3 regions of the Enterococcus sp. LJL51 genome follow, and region 2 is predicted to be linked to each of the others. Evidence: predicted binding sites of a transcription regulator. Region 2 holds the regulator's gene; each other region holds the start of a gene.

The links. Region 2 encodes CtsR, which represses protease genes until heat stress. Its sites were predicted from a motif close to TTGGTCAAAAAAGGTCAAANA; they were not measured.
Region 1: ACYSNQ_RS11260 (ATP-dependent Clp protease ATP-binding subunit) is a predicted target of CtsR. The motif match lies at 1,734-1,754, and genes of this name have one in related genera.
Region 3: clpB (ATP-dependent chaperone ClpB) is a predicted target of CtsR. The motif match lies at 5,615-5,635, and genes of this name have one in related genera.

What each region holds. Positions count from the first base shown of each region.
Region 1 covers NZ_JBTXLW010000011.1:73,683-80,795, forward strand. The annotation lists gene ACYSNQ_RS11260 (ATP-dependent Clp protease ATP-binding subunit) at 1-1,674, opposite strand, end outside; gene ACYSNQ_RS11265 (hypothetical protein) at 1,905-2,087, shown strand; gene ACYSNQ_RS11270 (phosphocarrier protein HPr) at 2,255-2,521, shown strand; gene ptsP (phosphoenolpyruvate--protein phosphotransferase) at 2,521-4,248, shown strand; gene ACYSNQ_RS11280 (DUF1002 domain-containing protein) at 4,429-5,397, shown strand; gene ACYSNQ_RS11285 (DUF1398 family protein) at 5,662-6,063, shown strand; gene tig (trigger factor) at 6,213-7,113, shown strand, end outside.
Region 2 covers NZ_JBTXLW010000027.1:4,792-11,904, reverse strand. The annotation lists gene ACYSNQ_RS17180 (peptidase U32 family protein) at 1-1,146, opposite strand, end outside; gene ACYSNQ_RS17175 (peptidase U32 family protein) at 1,237-2,157, opposite strand; gene ACYSNQ_RS17170 (ATP-dependent Clp protease ATP-binding subunit) at 2,351-4,840, opposite strand; gene ACYSNQ_RS17165 (CtsR family transcriptional regulator) at 4,844-5,311, opposite strand; gene ACYSNQ_RS17160 (MerR family transcriptional regulator) at 5,492-5,854, shown strand; gene ACYSNQ_RS17155 (MBL fold metallo-hydrolase) at 5,939-6,610, shown strand; gene ACYSNQ_RS17150 (RidA family protein) at 6,743-7,113, opposite strand, start outside; gene ACYSNQ_RS17145 (trans-sulfuration enzyme family protein) at 7,101-7,113, opposite strand, start outside.
Region 3 covers NZ_JBTXLW010000002.1:19,211-26,323, reverse strand. The annotation lists gene ACYSNQ_RS02340 (MATE family efflux transporter) at 1-1,202, shown strand, start outside; gene ACYSNQ_RS02335 (hypothetical protein) at 1,263-1,709, shown strand; gene ACYSNQ_RS02330 (TMEM175 family protein) at 1,808-2,728, opposite strand; gene clpB (ATP-dependent chaperone ClpB) at 2,888-5,500, opposite strand; gene ACYSNQ_RS02320 (hypothetical protein) at 6,020-6,493, opposite strand; gene dnaI (primosomal protein DnaI) at 6,623-7,113, opposite strand, start outside.

The DNA.
Region 1 (7,113 bases), on a different contig from region 2:
ATCCGGATGGGCTTTTTCAATTTCATCCAATAGAATCAGACTGTAAGGATTCCGACGGACTTTTTCAGTCAGCTGACCGGCTTCATCATAGCCGACATAACCTGGAGGAGAACCAATCAGTTTTGATACACTGTGTTTCTCCATGTATTCACTCATGTCAAAGCGGACCATCGTATCTTCTGAACCGAATAATTCAAAGGCTAACTGTTTAGCCAGCTCAGTTTTACCCACACCAGTTGGTCCAACAAAAAGGAAGGAGCCAATTGGACGGTTCTTTTTGCCTAAGCCTACCCGATTTCTACGAATCGCTTTCGCTACTTTATCAACAGCCGCATCTTGCCCGATTACATTTGCTTTCAAATCATCAGACAGATTTTTCAGCTGTGTTTGCTCTTTTTCTTTCAGCTCGCCGACTGGAATTCCTGTCCGCTGCTCAACAATCGCTTCAATAACTTTTTCTGTGATAACCGGCATTTCATCATCGCTGACTTGTTTTTCCTTCATAACCTGCAGCTTGTTAATCTGATCACGGTAGTAAGCAGCTTTTTCAAAATCTTCTTCGGCAGAGGCTTGTTGTTTTTGCTGTTCTGCTTCCGCTAATTTCCGCTCAATGGTTTTTGGATCAGCAATCTGAATTGTTAGGTTCATTTTTGAACCAGACTCATCAAGCAAGTCAATTGCTTTATCAGGTAGAAAACGATCTTGAATGTAACGGTTGGAAAGATAAGCAGCAGCCTTAATCGCTTCATCAGTGTATTTCACATGATGATAATCTTCATAGCGCTTTTGAAGTCCTTGCAAAATTGCAATAGTTTCCTCTACTGAAGGCTCGTCTACACGAACTGGCTGCATTCTACGTTCTAATGCGGCATCTTTTTCAATAATCCGATATTCGGTTAATGTAGTAGCTCCGACCATCTGCAGCTCACCTCTAGCAAGTGCCGGCTTCAGGATATTTCCTGCATCCATATTTCCATCACCAGCTGCTCCGGCACCAACTAATTCATGAACTTCATCAATAAACAGGATAACATTTTCCGCTTGTTTGATTTCCTCAATCAATTTTTGCATTCTTTCTTCAAACTGACCTCTGATACCTGTTCCTTGAACAAGAGAAGCAACATCTAAGCGAATCACTTCTTTTTCAAGCAGCTTTTGAGGAACATCGCCATCGATTATTTTTTGGGCTAGTCCTTCTACAACTGCAGTTTTACCAACACCAGGCTCACCAATCAAAACAGGGTTATTTTTGGTTCTTCTGTTTAGGATTTCAATTACACGTTTGATTTCGTCATCACGTCCGACTACGGGGTCGATGTCGCCTTTTCTGGCAGCTTCAGTTATATTGATGCCATACTCGCCTAGTAAGCCGGAAGCTTGTCCTCCTCCTCGCGGCGGTTGTCCGTTAAAGCCGTTGCCATCGCCAAATTGTGTTGGCGGCGTCTGCTGACCTAAGCGGTCTCCCTGCTGCATTTGCTGAGAAAGAGAGCGGTATAAATCATCTAAGCTTCCAAAGCCAAACGGGTCCTGAGACATCGTAGGGGAAGTATTATTTGCTTGTGCTTTTAATTTTTGATAGCAGCTTTGGCAATAGTCCAGCTGTTTCCTTTGACCATTGACATTTGCATATAAGTGAATCGTAGCTTCATTTTGCTTACAGTTTTGACAAATCATCTACTAAAACACGTCCTTTCACTTTTAAAAGAAATCAGTCAAATAAAAGGTCAAAAAAACAACTGACCTTTATTGACCTTTGAGATTATTATAGCATGTTTTATTGAAGAATCAAGTATTTCAACTCGTTATGTATAAGTAATAAACCTTGCTAGAATCTCAAGTTTAGACAAATCAGCGGCTTTCATTTAAAATAATAGAGATTTCAAAAAGGGAGGTGGAAATTTCCTATGTTCGAAAACCCGTTTGAGGAACGAATTCAGCAGCTGAAAGAGGGGGAAATCAGCGAAATAGTCGTTGAGAGAAACGATTTCAATCTATTCAGAGAGGCCTGGAAAGTTCTTCCTGATCGGACTAAAATTATCGGGGAAGCTGGGCTGAACGGAGAAATTATTTACCGATTCGTTAAATAGTTTGAAAAGGTTTACGTGATTCCTTAAAAAATCGTTGAAAACAGTTGTAACAATATCAAAAAAATGGTAATCTTAAAAATTGAAAGGGTTGTTCCAAAGGCGCTTTTGTGTTGTTAAGAAAACCCTAACATAAAAAAATATTTTACTTACGAAGGAGACCGATTCATATGGAAAAGAAAGACTTTCACGTTGTAGCAGAAACAGGGATTCACGCACGTCCAGCTACATTACTAGTACAAACTGCAAGCAAATTTAACTCTGATATTAACTTAGAGTACAAAGGTAAATCAGTTAACCTTAAGTCAATCATGGGAGTTATGTCTCTTGGTGTAGGCCAAGGCTCTGACGTAACTATCACTGTAGACGGTGTTGACGAAGCGGACGCAATTGCTGCAATCGTTGAAACAATGAAAAAAGAAGGATTGTCTGAATAATGTCTGAGATGCTTAAGGGAATTGCCGCAAGTGATGGTGTTGCAATTGCTAAAGCCTATCTTCTTGTACAACCAGACCTTTCTTTCAGCAAAACTTCTGTAGAAGATACTGCAGCTGAAGAAGCTCGTTTAGATGATGCATTAGCAAAATCTACAGTAGAACTTCAGGCTATCAGAGAAAAGGCAGCACAAAGTCTTGGTGAAGAAGAAGCACAGGTTTTTGATGCACACTTAATGGTTTTGGCTGATCCGGAAATGATCGGACAGATCAAACAAAATATTCAAGATAACAAAGTAAATGCTGAAGCCGGTTTGAAAGAAGTTACTGATATGTATATCGGTATGTTCGAAGCAATGGACGATAATGCGTACATGCAGGAACGTGCTGCTGATATCCGCGACGTAGCAAAACGTGTTTTAGCACATTTACTAGGGGTAACTTTACCAAACCCTTCAATGATCAACGAAGAAGTAATCGTCGTTGCTCATGACTTAACTCCAAGTGATACAGCTCAGTTGGATAGAACGTATGTAAAAGCCTTTGTTACCGACATTGGCGGACGTACATCGCATTCAGCGATTATGGCTCGTTCACTGGAAATCCCTGCAATCGTGGGAACAATGGAAATCACTGCTAAAGTTAAAGCCGGCGACATTTTAGCTGTTAACGGTATTGATGGAGATGTGATTTTAGATCCTACAGATGCAGAAAAGGCTGACTTTGAAGCTAAAGGGAAAGCATACGCTGACCTGAAAGCCGAGTGGGAAAAGCTGAAAAATGCAAAAACAGAAACTGCTGACGGCAAACATTTTGAGTTAGCTGCCAACATTGGTACACCAAAAGATTTAGAAGGTGTTCATAATAATGGCGGTGAAGCGATTGGTTTATACCGTACAGAATTCTTGTATATGGATTCACCTGATTTCCCAACAGAGGAGGATCAGTACGAAGCATATAAAGCTGTTCTTGAAGGCATGGATGGCAAGCCAGTTGTTGTTCGTACGATGGATATCGGCGGAGACAAAGAGCTTCCTTACCTGCAGCTGCCTCATGAAATGAATCCATTCTTAGGTTACCGTGCATTGCGTATCAGCTTATCTGAACAAGGAGACGATATGTTCCGTACACAAATGCGTGCGTTGCTTCGTGCTTCAGTTCATGGTAATCTGCGAATCATGTTCCCAATGGTTGCTACTCTGAAAGAATTCAGAGCAGCGAAAAAAATCTTTGATGAAGAAAAACAAAAATTAGTAAGTGAAGGAAGCACAGTTTCTGATACGATTCAAGTTGGTATCATGATTGAGATTCCTGCAGCAGCAGTGATTGCTGACAAATTTGCTAAAGAAGTTGACTTCTTCAGTGTTGGAACAAATGATTTGATTCAGTATACAATGGCTGCTGACCGTATGAATGAACGAGTTTCTTACTTGTACCAACCATATAACCCATCAATTCTACGTTTGATTAAAAACGTTATTGATGCAGCACACGCTGAAGGAAAATGGGCTGGTATGTGTGGAGAGATGGCAGGAGATCAAACAGCTGTACCTCTATTAGTTGGTATGGGACTGGATGAATTCTCTATGAGCGCAACATCAATCCTGAAAACTCGCAGTTTGATGAAACGTTTGGATACTACTAAGATGGCTGAACTAGCGGATCGTGCTCTTAACGAGTGTGATACTATGGAAGAAGTCGTTGAATTGGTTGAAGAATACACAAAATAAGTCATATTTAAATCATTACCTAGACAGATTCACTCTGACTAGGTAATGATTTTTTGTATTCAATTAGAGCGATTTTTAAGATTCAACACAATAAAATTTTATTAAAATGATTTATTCTTAACAAATAACTAATCTTCTTGCTGTATAGTGAAAGCCAGTAAAATTTTTAGGAGGACTACTATGAAACGTAAACAAAAAATCAGTGCAATCGCTTTGGCGATGCTTTTATTATCTGTCGGTTTATATAACGGAAAAACGGCTTTAGCAACAGAAGAAAGTACTGGAGCAGCAACAGAGAGCTCAAGTACGACTGAGACCTCCAGCAGCTCTGAAGAAGCGCTGCAGATTAATGCTGTTGCATTGGGAAATGCTCTGACAAAGGAACAGCAGGACTACACACTGGAGAAGCTTGGTATAAAAGGAGAAACCCCAATCTATACAACTAATGGTCAGGATTTGATGAGCTTTATTCCCGATGGGGGATTCAATGCGGAATGGGCTGTTTATAGTTCTGTGCGTATGGAGACGGAGCAGAAGGGCTCGGGGATTACTGTGGATATTGCCACACCTGAGAATATCACTAGAATTACTGCTGCACAGTATCAAAATGCCGCTTTAACAGCAGGAATTTCTGATGCGAAACTGACAGTTGCTTCGGCCGTGCCAATCGACGGTTCCGGCGCGTTAGCCGGCGTCTATAAGATTGTTGAAGAATCAGGCGGAATAATCAACAGAGACCGTGTAGAGGTCGCTCAGGACGAAATGGACGTACTCTCTAAAATCACTGAAGAAAATAAAGAAAAGGACGGCTATACAGATGAAGCGTTAAATGCTGCACAGGAACAAGCCAAAACGGAATTGGCAGCTAAAACAGCCGATGGTCAGACGTTAACTCAAAAAGATATCCAGGAAGCTGTAGAAAAGGCTTTGAAGAGTCAAGGAATAGAAGATGTGATGACCTCAGATCAGGTAACTGAGTTGACTACCTTAATGAGCGACATGAAAGACAAGAATATTTTTGAGGATTTCGTAGGAGAACTGGACTTAACCAAAGCTAAGGAACAGCTCCAAGAGAAATCAAAAGGTGTGTGGGAGCATATTAAGAGCTTCTTTACTGGGATTTGGAACGCTATTACTGGCGGGGAATAGCAAGCCTAATTAAGCTCAATGAAGTGAAGAACAAAGTAGATATATGGCTGCAGAGGTTGTTACAAAAGTGTTCAGCTCCGAGAAAGCTGCTTTTGGAATACCGTTTATTCGGTTTTAGGGATGTCAAAAGTCTGGGATTTTGTTTATGTCCCGGACTCTTTTTTTCGGATAAAACGGCAGCTGGATAATTGGTTTTAATACGGAATAATTGCTGACAAAATCAAAATATGCTTCAATAGGATGAAAAGCATCGGAGGAGTAGCAATGACATTGAATTATCAAGATATTGAAAATGCTGTGAATCAAGAGGAAAATGCAGGAGGTTTTGCTTTGTTGATTCAGCGCTTTAAGAATCTAGGGGTCAAGCGATATGATTACTTTGTAGAAGAAGGAGTCTACCGCTACTATGATGAAAATTCAACTATTGATTTGCGAATGAACGGTGTTGCTAAAACTGTTGCAGAACAGCCTTCAGCTTCAGGCATAAAGGCAGCTGTGACAAAGGCTCAGGCAGGTATGATTGATTTTGAGGGCTTCTGTCAGCTCGCCGGAAAAGCGGGGATTAGTTATTGGATAACTGATTTAGAGCAGATGGTAGTTTCTTATCGGGATGTTAAAAAAAATGAGATACTAGCTGAGCCGATTCCGCTGATTACTGAACAATAATTGAAGAATTGTCTTGAATCATAAAAAAACAGAAATTCTTCTGATGGATATCATCTAAAATATTTACATTTATCCAGTGATAGTGTACTATTTAAAGGTATGCATAAAGCAAATATGATGTATAAATAATGTTATTCGGAGGGAATTTAATGTCTGCGAAATGGGAAAAAAAGGGCACGAATGATGGTGTGTTAACTTTTTCAATCGATAGCCAAACAATCGAAAAAGGCTTAGTACAAGCTTTTAACAAAGTAAAGAAAAACCTGAATGTTCCAGGTTTCCGTAAAGGGAAAGTATCTCGTCAAGTATTTAACCGTATGTATGGTGAAGAAGCATTGTACGAAGATGCATTGAATGCTGTTTTACCAGAGTCATATGAAGCAGCGGTAAAAGAAGCAGCTATCGAACCAGTTTCTCAACCTAAAATTGACGTTGAAAGCATGAATAAAGGTGAAGACTGGGTTATCACTGCAGAAGTAACTGTAAAACCAGAAGTAAAACTTGGTGAATACAAAAATCTGACAGTTGAAAAACAAGACCGTGAAGTAACAGAGGAAGATGTTGATGCACGTTTGAAGCGTGAACAGGAATCTTTAGCTGAACTGGTTATTAAAGAAGATGAAGCAGCTGTAGACGGCGATACTGTAGTTATTGACTTTGAAGGCTTCAAAGATGGTGAAGCATTTGAAGGCGGAAAAGGTGAAAATTACGCTCTTGAGTTGGGTTCAAACTCATTTATTCCTGGCTTTGAAGCACAGCTGGTAGGTAAAAAAGCCGGTGAAGAAACAGAAGTAAAGGTTACTTTCCCAGAAGATTACCAAGCTGAAGATTTAGCTGGTCAAGATGCTGTATTCAATGTTAAAATCCATGAAGTGAAAGCAAAAGAATTACCTGAACTGGATGATGATTTTGCAAAAGATGTAGATGATTCAATTGAAACATTAGCTGAGTTGAAAGAAAAATACCGTACAGAGCTGACTGATGCTAAAGTAGCAGCTGCTGAAGAAGCGAAAGATGAAGCAGCTATTCGTTTAGCCGTTGAAAATGCTG
Region 2 (7,113 bases):
GCCATCTTCATTGTACATCACTTCTACTGTTTGATAGAAATGATTGAACCCAGGACCATAAAATTCAATTTCATCCTCTACACTGAAATGATTACGCTGGCGAATAGTCGCTGTTTGAGTTGCTGGATCGTACCCCATTACCTCACCAATAAATTTATATTCAGGAATTTTCCGGCGCGGACCAAATAACTGCTCCTCTTCAGAAGGCGTATTATAATAAAACCCTGTAGCAAGCTCCCGCTGTGCTACTTTCCACAGCTCGTCCACCCATTCCTGTTTACATTCATAGTTCTCCGGATCTTCCATATAGGAATCTACTGCTTTTTTGTATACATTAGCAACCGTCGAAACATAATGAATGGATTTCATCCGGCCTTCAATTTTGAAGCTATCCACACCATTTTCAATTAACTCAGGAATATGTTCAATCATTGACATATCAACAGCACTCATGGAAAACTCTTCTTCAACAGTACCCTTTGCAGTCAGGCTGCGTTTTTCTGTTCCAAACGGCATATCATACAAATCATATTTCCAGCGGCAGGATTGAGAACAGCCTCCCCGGTTAGCATCACGCATTGACATATGATTAGACAATGTACAGCGTCCTGAATAGGAGATACACATCGCTCCATGAATGAATGCTTCAATCTCTACGTCTGTATTTTTACGGATTTCTGCAACTTCCGCCATTGAAACCTCACGGGCAAGAACGACCCGCTCAAGACCTTCATTCTTCCAGAATTCCAATGTTTCATAATTGGTTGCTGAAGCCTGTGTTGAAAGATGAATGGGCAATCCCGGTGCTTCCTCTGCACAGATTTCTATCAATGCGGGATCAGAAACAATCACTGCCGCAATGCCCAAATCTCTAAGCTCACGGAAAAATTCTCCAGCGCCTTCCTCATTTCCTTCATGAGTAACCATATTTGCTGCTACATATACTTTCGCATTATGCTCTTTGGCAAAGGCCACCCCTTCCTGCATCTCTTCATAGGTGAAGTTGCCGGCACGGCTTCTCAGTCCATAGGCATTTCCACCGATATATACAGCGTCCGCACCATAATGAATGGCAACCTTTAGTTTTTCCAGCGTCCCGGCTGGCGCCAGCACCTCGGGACGCTTCAATGTTCGCTCTTTTTCCATCTTTCTTGACTCCTCATCCTCATAATATTAGTCCTGTCGTCTCTTTTCAGCCGACACTGACCTCATTTTCTGTTAAATAAAACGTCTTGATTATCTAATTTTTGCTGGATCTAAATGAAAGAAACCAGTATCCAGTCCACGCCCAGCAGGATGCAGCTGATTGATTTTTTCTTGTAAATCAGCAGCAGAGGCCTCAGACCAGCCACCTGATTCCAAAGCTGATTTTGCTTCAACAAACAGCTTAGCCACCTCAACAAAATTCGTCCCCGGTGCATAAATACCATCAAGCTTCCACGTCTGATACCCATGCTCATATAAGTGATGCAGCTCGTTCATCATACTGATATCATTATCCGCAAAAATATGCGTACCGTGACTATCCTCATAGATTGAATAATGTGTATCTTCCTTTTTAGGCTCCGATAGAAACAAACCACGTTCCTTATCCTTTTGTTCATCCGACTGTGTATAATTATAATAATTCTGCAGCAACGGACGTTTGGATTGATGAATGCAGGTTGCTCCATACACTAGCACTTCGACTGGCACAGCTAGATTTTCTGCCATTGCAGTCATTTCCTCAAAAGGAACCTCTCTAGCTAAAACTGCTCCGACAGCTCCCCGCTTCGCCCAGAAATTAATCTGGCGAGAACTGGTCACCATTGTTTCACCATCGTAGATAAAAGGAATAGCCGTTTTTTTCTGCTGTAAAAGATAAATAATTCCCGGATCACCGACAACGATTCGATCCGGTTCAATCTCACTCAAAAATTCCAGGTATTCCGGAACCAGCTTCATTTTATCTGGATGCATAATACCATTTACAGCAACAATCACCTCTTTATCTGCCTCATGAGCTAAAGTGATAATCTGTTGCTGCTCTTCCCTTGAAAAAGAGGCGGGCAGCCTCAAACCAAACGTTTCTTCGCCAATATATAAGGTATCTACGCCAGCAGCCAGCAGTTGTTTTGCCTGCTCCACAGATTCTGCTGTTGCAATAATTTCAATCATTGTATTTCCTCCCTTTGCGACTGCTTTATAGTATCACAGGTTCACAAACTTTCCAATAGAGTAAAGGGCTTTCCTTTGATTTTCACAAAGAATTCTGAAAAAAATGCAGGAAAAGAAGACTGAAATCCCAGAGCACTACTCCGACCTCAGTCTTCTTTCTTTTAGCACTTATACTATTCAATACTCAAGTGAGTTAAATCGTCTGCAATTCCTTCTTAGCAGCTGGTGCTTTGACATTTAAGGTAATCTTACCCTTGCTTGCACCAATTGTTACTTTGTCGCCTAAATGAATTTGACCGGAAAGCAGTGCTTCACTCAAGCGGTCCTCTACTTCTTTTTGCAGAGCCCTACGGATTGGACGTGCACCGTATTCAGGATCAAAGCCTACTTTTCCTATGACATCAATTGCAGATGGTGTAATCTTCACATAGACATCTTGTTCAGCCATCCGTACCACAATAGCCTTACTCATTATCTTAACAATTTCATGAATTTCATCCTGATCCAGCGAACGGAAGACAATCGTTTCATCAATCCGGTTAAGAAATTCCGGACGAAATGCTTTTTTCAGTTCTTCCAAAATTCGCTTCTGCATTGCATTATGATCCTTCGTTAAATCCTGAACGTTGAATCCAACATTCTTCTCTTCACGAATCGCAGTTGCACCAATATTTGACGTCATAATCAATATAGTATTTCTAAAATCGACCTTACGTCCTTTAGAATCAGTCAAATGACCATCATCCAACACTTGTAAAAGAATATTGAAAACATCCGGATGAGCCTTTTCCACCTCATCCAGCAAGATTACAGAATATGGTTTTTGACGAATTTTTTCAGTCAACTGACCACCTTCTTCATAACCTACATACCCTGGAGGTGAACCAATCAGTCGGCTGGTACTATATTTTTCCATAAACTCAGACATATCCACCCGAATCAGGGCATCTTCACTGCCAAACATCGTTTCAGCCAATGCTTTCGCCAGCTCTGTCTTTCCTACTCCAGTAGGACCAAGGAACATAAAGGAACCAATCGGCCGATCCGGATCCTTCAGACCGCTTCGTGCCCGGCGAATTGCTCTGGAAACGGCTTGAACTGCTTCATCTTGTCCAACAACACGATGGTGAAGAATTGATTCGAGCTCCATCAATCGTTCACTCTCTTTTTTCTCCAGCTGCTGCAGCGGCACGCCTGTCCATTGAGAAACCACTGCTGCAACATCTTCATCTGTTACTCTATTTGTATAACCTGATGCTTCTTTTTGCTCCAGCAGCAACAAATTCTCCAGTTTCTGCATCAGTTTCTTTTCCTTCATCCGCAGTCTCGCTGCACTTTCAAAGGACTGTTCCAGAATAGCTTCTTCCTTTTCATCTGACAGTTCCTGAATCTCTGTACGCAAATGATTAATTTCTGAAGGTTCATCCGCCAAATCCAAACGAACTTTAGCTGCTGACTCATCCATCAAATCAATCGCTTTGTCCGGCAATTGCCGTGAATTGATGTAGCGGACAGAAAGCTGTACTGCTGCATGCAGTGCTTCATCAGTAATCTCAACCCCATGATGAGCCTCATATCTGGACCGTAGTCCCTTCAAAATCTCAATAGCTTCTTCCGGTGTTGGCTCATCAATCTGCACACGAGCAAAACGTCTTTCCAAAGCAGAATCTTTTTCGATATATTTTTGATATTCATCTAGGGTTGTTGCACCAATCGTCTGTAGTTCGCCTCGAGCCAATGCCGGCTTTAAAATATTGGAAGCATCAATTGCTCCTTCAGCACCGCCGGCACCAATTAACGTATGAAGCTCATCGATAAACAGGATTACCTGACCGTCTTGATAAATTTCGTCGATGACTTTTTTCAATCGATCTTCAAACTCGCCACGGTACTTAGTCCCGGCTACCAGTGCACCCATATCCAACATCATCAGACGTTTTTCCTGCATAGCCTGAGGAACCTCTCCATTAACTATCTTCTGTGCCAGACCTTCAGCAATTGCTGTTTTACCTACACCTGGTTCACCAACCAGTACAGGATTATTTTTAGTTCTTCTACTTAAAATCTGAATCAGTCTTCTTACTTCATCTGAACGGCCAACAACTGGATCAAGGTTCTTTTCTCGAGCCAATTTCGTTAAATCTCTAGCAAGCGAATCTAGTGTAGGTGTACCGCCGCCCTTTTGCGCAGCACCCTTTTGATTTTTCCGTTTGTTGCCAGACATCGCCATCTGTGGGTCATTAATACCAATTTTTTTCATAAGCAGCTGCCGAACCTTGATTAGGCTTAAACCTAAATTTACTAGAATTCGTGAAGCTAATATATCTTCATCACGCAACAACCCCAGCAGCAAATGCTCTGTCCCAATATTCGGAGCACCTAAGCGTTTAGCTTCTTCTCCAGAGTAAGCAAAAATTTGCTTCGCCCGAGGTGAATAAGGTAGATAAATCCCTTTTGGATAGGATTTTGCCATTCCGTACCCCATCAAGTGTTCAATTTCCTCGCGAATATCATTTTTGTCTACATTCAACTGGCGCAGTGTTTTGCCGGCAATACCTTTCGGCTCAATTACTAATGCCAGCAGCAAGTGTTCTGAGCCAACCGACTGATGCTTGAAATATTTTGCCTCTTCCTGTGCAATAGCCAAAACGGCTTTAGCGCTATCTGTAAATAACTCATCCATAAACTATTCCTCCTCATAGCTCAGACGCTCCAAAAAAGCATACATTAACTGAGCACGTAAAAAATCTTCCTGTGCGCCAAATTTTCCCAGCACATTTTTTCCCAAAGCAGCAAGCATCAAATTGCCTTCCTTCTTCGTCACTACTTCTTCTTCATATAATTTCTGCACAAAAACCAATGCGTCTTTCTCTGATAGCTGATCACCAATGAATTGCTCCATCTGCTTAAGCAGCTGTGTACTGTCAGATAGCTGAACCTTGGCAATTCGGATATAGCCGCCTCCACCTCGTTTACTTTCAACAGAATATCCCCGCTGAATGGTAAAACGAGTATTAATTACATAATTTATCTGGGAAGGGACACAATTGAATAAATTGGCCATCTCGGCACGTCGAATCTCAATCTTACTGCTATCTTCTAGTATCTTTTTCAAATAGGCTTCAATCAGATCAGAAGTGTTCTTATTGTTCATGACATTATCCTTCTCCCTTGACTAATACTGACCATAATTATATCGTTTTTGTACAAGTAAATAAAGAAGAAAGCTTATACTTTATTGAAAAATCAAAGGATTTTCAACAAATAATTCACATTTTCAGTATTGACCTTGGAGTTTACTCTAATGTTATGATGAAATCAGGAGGAAAACAACATGACCACTGAATGGACAATCAACGAGATTGCTAAACTGACAAACCTTTCGAAAGACACTATCCGGTATTATGAAAAAGAAAAACTGATTACACCTAAACGCAGCGACAACAATTACCGCATCTATTCAAAAGAAGAGCTGTTCAAGCTAAAATATATCGCTGTAATGAAATATGCCCGCTTTTCTCTAAAGGAAATCAACACCTTCATGCTGCTCTTTGACCAGGAGCTTTCTGAAGACTGCAACCAGCAGGGTAAAACTTTACTAGAGAAAAAAATTAGCGATTTAGAGAGAGCCGTGCGCCATTATCAGGCAATTCTACAGCTGTTAAAATCCCCTATACGGATGACTTTCAGCAGTTGAAACAGCACTTGGAAAATAGCGGCACTGATCACTCTTTAGATAGTTTTATTGAAAAATTATTTGAAGAAATCAAGGAGGAAACATATGAAAACAATTTATCATTCCACTGAAGAATCACTGCAGCTGATTACGATGCCGCGGATATTTCCTATAAATTGCTACATTATTTTAGAAAAAGACTACTGTGTACTAATCGATTGTAGTAAACAAGGGATGGCAGAACCCATCATTAAAGCGGTAGAGGATACCGGCAAACCTTTGAAGTATATCATTCTGACCCATGCACAAGCCGATCATACTGGAGATATCAATAAAATAAAAAATTATTTTCCAAAAGCAAAAGTCTGCATTGGTGCACAAGAATTTTCAGATAGTAAAACAGGCGTGAGAAATATCCATCTACCGATAGAACCGGAGCTGCTGCTGAAGCACAAAGATGTCTTAGGAAGCTTAGTTGTATATGAAACGCCTGGCCATACCAATGGATCAATTTCATTGATTGATACACGGAGTCTTTCAAGCTACGTAGGTGATTTAATTCAAACTAGGGGCGGAGCTGCTATTTCCGGAGATTTGCGCTGGCGTTTTCCTTTTCCAGCTTTTGCTACTGTAGATAAGCAGGCAGCTGTTGATTCAGTCAAAAGTCTATACGCAGATTATACAATTTACAAAACTTTTTGCGGACATGGCCCTGTATTGGTTCCCACACATAATGAAATTACTCAGTTAATTAAACGGGCTGAACAAAAAATATAATACAAAAGAAAGCTGTGACATAGAAATAAGCTCATTTTTCCCAACACGCTCTACACATAAAAAAACCTCATACGAAGCCTATTTTCAGCTTTGTATGAGGCTTTTTTTAGTTTTTATTAATTATAAAGCAACCTATCTTACAGCGATTACTTCAATTTCTACTAACCCGTTATTAGGTAATGCTCCTACCTGAAAAGCACTGCGGGCTGGAGCCTCTTCTGTAAAGAATTCACTATAGACTTGATTCATCTCCTGAAAATCAGCAATGTCCTTCAACAGTACTAGTGTCTTTACTACGTCCTTCATCTCCAAACCCAACTCTGACAACAGCAGCTGTACGTTTTCTAAAGCAAAGCGAGTTTGAGCATTAATATCTGCGCCCATTTCCTTTGTACGATGATTGATTCCCAGTTGTCCTGAAAGATAGACTGTTTCTCCTTGGGCCGCCACACCATGAGAATAGGGTCCTAATGCGCTTAATTTATCTGAATTATGCGTTTTCT
Region 3 (7,113 bases), on a different contig from region 2:
TGTTTGTTGTTCTTGGATTTACACAGGGATGTGGAGCAGGCTTTTCAATTATTCTCTCTCAATATTTCGGTAGTAAGGATGAAAAGAAAGTTAAAGAAGGTTTCGCCGTCAGTATTTTTTTAAGCTTAGTTATCGCTGTTATTGTTACAATTGTAAGCTTTGCATCTATTCGTCCTCTGCTTCAATTTATGCAGACCCCAACGGAAATTATGTCTCTTTCCTATGATTACTTATCAATTATTTATTTGGGAAGTATTGCTGCATTTGCGTTTAACTTGCTAAGCAACATGCTGCGGGCACTTGGTGACAGTAAAACACCTTTATATTTTCTAATCTTGGCCTGCATCCTAAATATCTTTTTAGATTGGTTTTTGATTCGCGTTATTCCGATGGGTGTTGGCGGAGCTGCTGTTGCAACAGTCATCGCTCAAGGTGCTGCTTCAATTGCCTGTATTATATACATTGGTCAGCGTTTCCCACTCCTTAAAATTAAGAAAAGGGATTTTAAATTGGAGCGTAGTGAAATAAAGAAGCAGCTGACTTTAGGAATCCCTATGGGCTTTCAATACTCAATTATTGGTCTCGGTCAGGTTGCTCTGCAATATTCTCTGAATCTTTTAGGTACTGCAGCGGTGGCAGCTTATACAGCAGCCGGCAAGATAGAATTTTTCTCGTCAATGTCCGTTCAGGCATTAGGAACTGCCCTTGCTACATTCACCGGACAAAATTTTGGTGCTGGTAAAATAGAACGAATTCGTTATGCTTTCCGAAAAATACTATGGATTGCTCTAGGCATCGCGGTTTTTATGGGCGCTATTAACTGGTTTTTAGGTGATTTCCTGATTGCTCTATTTGTTTCAAAAAGCGAAACAACGGTGATTAATCTCGGTGTTCAGGTACTACAGGCTAACGGGTTGAGCTACTGGCTCCTTGCTATCCTGTTTATCTGTCGCTTTACGCTACAAGGACTTGGTAAAAGTGTCATCCCCACTGTCTCAGGTATTATGGAGTTAGTCAGTCGTTTTATCACTGCTTTTATCCTATCCAAACAATTTGGCTTTTTCGGCATCACTTTAGCCAACCCGCTGGCATGGCTGCTGGCTGCTATCCCTTTAGCCATTGCCTGTTACGTCACACTGCGTAATTTGAAACCTTCTGAAGAACTTTCTTCTATGGATTATGACGGTACTTTACTTGATTAACTTTGGGCCGTTGAAACAAGAATTGCTGTTGAATAAATGTCATGTAAAGGAGAACAAATAATGAGTATATGCAAAGAGTGCTATAGCTCAAACAATAGGATTACCCCTATTCGTGGAGCCAAAGAATGTCTAGAAACCCATACACAATATATTTGTGGAACGTGCGGTCGCTGCATCTGCATTGAAAAAGATCCTCGCAGACACCTTCAGCGTTGGCATTTTCCTTTCCAAAAACAGGAAACGGCATTACTCTACTTACGAACTGCTGACGTTAGTGAAAAAACAAACTGTGGCATCTATCAGCTAGCAGATGTCAGCGGAAGATTATCCTATAAAATTTTCCCAACAAAAGCCGCTTTGGAAAGCTATTTGATAAAAAATAAATCGAAAAAAAGTACTTCATACTCTCCAGTTTACCAACAGGCAATTTATCAGGTTTTTCCGGACACTCAAATTCGCAGACTGACATTGGATGAAGCTGCACAATACCTATCAGAAATAAGCTAAGTAGCACGATTACTTATATATACTAATGTGTATATTTTACTCGTTCATTTAAACAAGGAGGTCTAACTGAGCATTACTCGTTCAGTTAGACCTCTTTGTTATTGTCTTTTTAATCGTTCACTCGTTCTTTCCATAATTTTTTCTATCTTTTGTTTCTCCATCAGTAAACGCTGCTGTTCTCGTTCATATTGGCGGCGCTCAGGTTCACTGGATGCTTTTCTTAGATTTTTTTCTGCTTCTTCAATCTGATCATTTAATGATTTTTTCCATTGCTGATTAAAATTCAGCCACCACTGCTGCTTCTTTTCACTCTCTTGGGAACCATCATTTAGAGAAGAACGGAGCAAATTCATATATTGTCGAACGTTGCCTCCCTTTTCTCTTCTTAAATCTTGAACATAATAATTTTTTTGTTCGGTATTCATCTGCGACACATAGGTATCTTCCTCACGATCAACAATATTCTGTAAAAATCCAAGGATTGGCAATACTAGATACGTGACCAAACCGAACTTTGGAAAGAAGTAGGCAAAAATTAGAATAATCAAGCGGAAAGCCAGCATCATCAATTGACGCTTGTCCTCTCTTTGGCGAAAATATTTCGGCAGGCGGTCCTTTTCCTCGATTTGTTCCCCCAAAGAATGAAGCAAAATAGACCATAACAGTGTCACGAAAAAGCTTAAAACACCGTATAAAAAAACAACTTGCTGATTGGTGTCTTCAATCAGTAATCTGGTAAACGTTGGTATCAAAGATAACGCGAATAAAAAGAACATATATACAACAAAATCTTTATTTTTTATTTTTCCAGTTTTAGAAAACTTTTGTGCTCCCTGATACCAAAGATCTCCTACAAAACAAAAACTAATAAAATAAATTCCAATGGAACGAAAAAGAATATAAGAATCTAATTCACCACTTGAAGAAAGCTTTATTGGCAGCTCTAATACAATAATCGTAATAATAATTGCTATGATTGCATCACCAAATGCAATAATGCGTTCTTTCATCTTTTCCATCATTTTTCTCCTCATTTCAGGTCCAATCTAATTAGTAAATCAAAACAACAGGGGCTGCGACGCAGCCCCTGTCAGCTCTTATTTACTATAGACCTAAACCAGTGGATAAATCAAATTATCTGCTGTTTAACCAGTTATTTATAGATTGTTTGTTAGTTCTTACGCTTGAACGGCTTCCAGTTGTTCATTTTCAAATACCAATTGACCATCCAGCAGCGTAATAGTTACTCTTGTCTTAGGAAGCACACGACCAGATACAATTTCTTTTGCCAACGGTGTTTCCACTTCTTTTGTTAAGAAACGCTTCAGCGGTCTAGCGCCATACGCTGGGTCATACGCCTGCTGAGCAATCCAGTCCTTAGCATCTTCAGAAATAACTAATTCTATTTCCTGATGCTCTAAACGAGCAGACAGCTGCGCCGTCAGTTTGGTAATAATGCCCTTCACATCTGCTAAGCTTAGTGGAGTAAACAGAATCGTATCATCAATTCTATTGAGAAATTCTGGTTTGAAATGACCTCTCAAAATTCCTCTGACCTGTTCTTCAACCGCTTCCGGGATTTCGCCTTCTGCAGTCACTCCTTCCAGCAGCAGCTGTGAGCCTATATTGCTGGTCATAATCATTACAGTATTTTTAAAGTCTACTACTCGACCTTTAGAATCAGTTAAACGCCCGTCATCTAAAGCCTGAAGCAAGATATTAAACACATCTGGGTGAGCCTTTTCTATTTCATCCAGTAATACAATGGTGTAAGGGTTTCTGCGGACTGATTCAGTCAGTTGTCCCCCTTCTTCATAGCCTACATATCCTGGAGGAGCACCTACTAGACGAGAAACACTATGTTTCTCCATATATTCACTCATATCAATCCGTACCATATGATCTTCAGAATCAAACAGATTTTCTGCCAATGCTTTGGCAAGTTCTGTCTTACCCACACCAGTCGGTCCTAGAAACAGGAACGAACCTAATGGACGATTAGGATCCTGTAGACCTGCTCTTGAGCGAATCACCGCGTCGCTCACAGCATCAACTGCTTCATGCTGCCCGATTACCCGTTTATGAAGAGTTTCATTCAGCTTCATCAGTTTTTCCCGTTCCCCTTCAACCAGCTTGGTTACCGGGATGCCAGTCAATCGTCCGACAACTTGGGCAATTTCATTTTCAGTAACTGATTCCTGCACCATTTTTACATGATTATCCAGATTTTTTGCTTCCAAGTCTTTCAATTCTTTTTCAAGCTCTGGAATTGTCCCATGACGTAGAACTGCAGCACGTTCTAAATCATAATTATTTTCTGCATCCTCCAACTCATGCTTTGCTTTGTCAATTTCAGCTCTTTTATTACTAACCGCATTTACTTCATCTTTTTCTGTTTCCCATTGCAGCTTCATATTGTTCGCTTCTTCTCTCAGTTCAGCCAGTTCTTCTTGAAGATGTGTTAGACGCTTCCTGCTGGCATCATCTGATTCCTTCTTTAAAGCTGCCTCTTCAATTTCCAGCTGCATCAGACGGCGTGTTACCTGATCCAGTTCGGTAGGCATTGAGTTCATTTCAACGCGAATCGTCGCACTCGCTTCATCAACTAAATCAATGGCTTTGTCCGGCAGAAAACGGTCAGTGATATAGCGGTCAGACAAAGTTGCAGCTGCAACAAGTGCGTTATCATGAATATTTACGCTATGGTGGATTTCAAATCGTTCCTTCAGCCCCCGTAGAATACTGATAGTGTCTTCAACAGTAGGTTCTTTTACCAATACTTTCTGGAAACGACGTTCCAATGCTTTATCCTTTTCCATGTACTGACGGTATTCATCTAGTGTGGTTGCACCAATCAGATGTAGCTCACCCCGAGCTAGCATTGGTTTCAACAGATTGCCGGCGTCCATGCTGCCTTCTGTTTTACCAGCACCTACTATATTATGAATTTCATCAATGAAAAGGATAATTCGACCATCGCTTTTATTGACTTCTTTTAGCACTGCCTTTAGCCGTTCTTCAAATTCTCCACGGAATTTTGCCCCAGCAATTAAGGCACCCATATCTAAAGAAAAAATTGTTTTATCCTTTAGATTTTCCGGTACATCCTTGCGTACAATCCGCTGAGCTAATCCTTCGATAATCGCTGTCTTACCAACACCCGGTTCACCGATTAACACTGGATTATTTTTTGTTTTTCTCGAAAGAATTCGAATAACGTCCCGAATTTCTTCATCTCGTCCGATGATAGGGTCCTGCTTTCCGCTTTTCACCTGTTGAACTAAATCAACCCCATATTTTTCCAGCGCTTTGTATTGTTCTTCCTGACTTTGAGAGGTCACTCGATCTCCACCCCGCATATCTTCGATATTTTTTCTCAATTCCTTTTCTGTAATTCCTTGACTTACCAAGTATTTAGTCAACCGATAATTTTTCAGCTTCATCAATGCAAGCACCACAATTTCAGTTGATAAAAACTCATCTTGAAAGCTAATCCGCAGTTGATCTGCTTCATTTAAAAGACTGAATAAATTTTGGCTCATTGTTTGCCCATACTGGACATTACCGCCTTGAACAACTGGATACTCATCCAAAGCTCGATCAACTTCATGCTCAAATCCAGCAACATCCAGTCCTGCATCTGTATAAAAGTTACGTCCAAAATGGTTTGGCTGCAATAAGATTTTCCATAAGTGAGCAATATCTATTTCCTGGTGACGACGTGTTACCGCAATTTGTTGAGCTTCAGCAACGGCTTCTTGCAATGTCGTAGTCATTTTTTCTATTTTCATTAATTCTTTCCTCCTATAACAGTAATAATCTATTTATATATCCTCGCTTCTATTATGAATCTCCCATAACTAAAAGACAAAGATAACGAATGCTTATAGTTAAATTATAGCTAATTGGTCAGTAAAGGTCAAACTAAAAACAGTGATTTTTACTGACTTTTTTTCATACTCTTTAGTTAGTCACTTCCACTAGAATCTTACCAGAGTTTTTACATAAAAAAATCAGCCCTTAGAACGAACTACATACTACAATAACCCAAGTTAATCAGCCGTCCCCATTTAGACACTAAAAACCCCCTAAGTTAGATTTTCTGGTCTAACTTAGGAGGTGTATTTCATTCACTCTTTATTTCAAAACATATTCCAAAGAAGGTTAAAACAGAAATCTAACAGCCTCGAATGAAAAGCATTTGTATTTCCTGTTATTTGAAAAGCATTTTTCTTATTACCTAAATCCCCTGAAAGGTATCTTAGCATCTGCTAGTTTCTCAAGCTGTAAGAGCTCGTTCCAAACATGCACTATACTTTTTCGATTTGTTTAATCGAGTTCCCCGGAATTTGCGGTGGAATCGACATAGTCATAATTGGCAGTCCTGTTAAGGTGAAACGGATTTTATCCCCTTCCTGCAGTTCATTCAAAGTCAGCCCTTGTGCCAGCTGATTTTCTCCAGCATTTAAAATAACGCCATCTGATTCCATCATTGGTAAAATCGTTTCAGGGTCTTCTACTGCTTCAACAGATGTTAAGGTAATACGGACAGTACCGTCTGTTTCAGCAGCACCCGTGGTCAGCACTCCTGTAAAAACAGATTGTGTTCCTTGTATATTTGATGATGCGCTTGTTTCATCAGATTGCTCTGCAGTCTTATCATTTGTTGAGTGATCAGACATGTTAGCCTCACTGCTTTCTTTTGATTTATCACTGCCAGTACCACACGCAGCTAAAAGTAATACGGTACCCACTATACATGCAATCAATTTTATTTTTTTCATCCAAAAATTCCTCCATACATACTCATACATGTTATTTGAAAGTAAGCAAACAGACTATACATCCTCATTGGTAAAATTTTGAGAAAATAAATGAGTTTATACAGTCTGCCGTTTGTTCTGTCAGCTGAGTTAACCGTTTCTTCGGTCTTGTCCGCTCAGCGTAATTTCTTTTGCCAAATAACGTATCCGCTCCATCAGCCGCTTCGCCTTCAGCGGTTCTTGCTCACCTCTTTGAGAAATTGTAAGATGGCTTTCCAGCCCTTTCATGTCAAGGTTTGAAGAAAAGAAGGTAACTAGCTGTTCCTGCATACGGTATTGAAGTATTACACTTAGAACATCATCTCTAATCCAGCTGGTCATCGATTCTGCACCGATATCATCAATCATCAGAATTGGGGCTTTCTTAACTGCGTTCAGTTTTTCACCCACCAAATCCTTTGCGATTGCCTGCTTCATCTCTACCGTAAATGTAGGAAAATGAATGATTGTTGTTAAAAAACCATCTTTCGCTAAATCATTAGCAATAGCTCCCAAAAGATATGATTTTCCCACACCAAATGTCCCTTGCAGATACAATCCCCGATGAAATTCCTTAGGATTATTGACATAGGCATCAATAA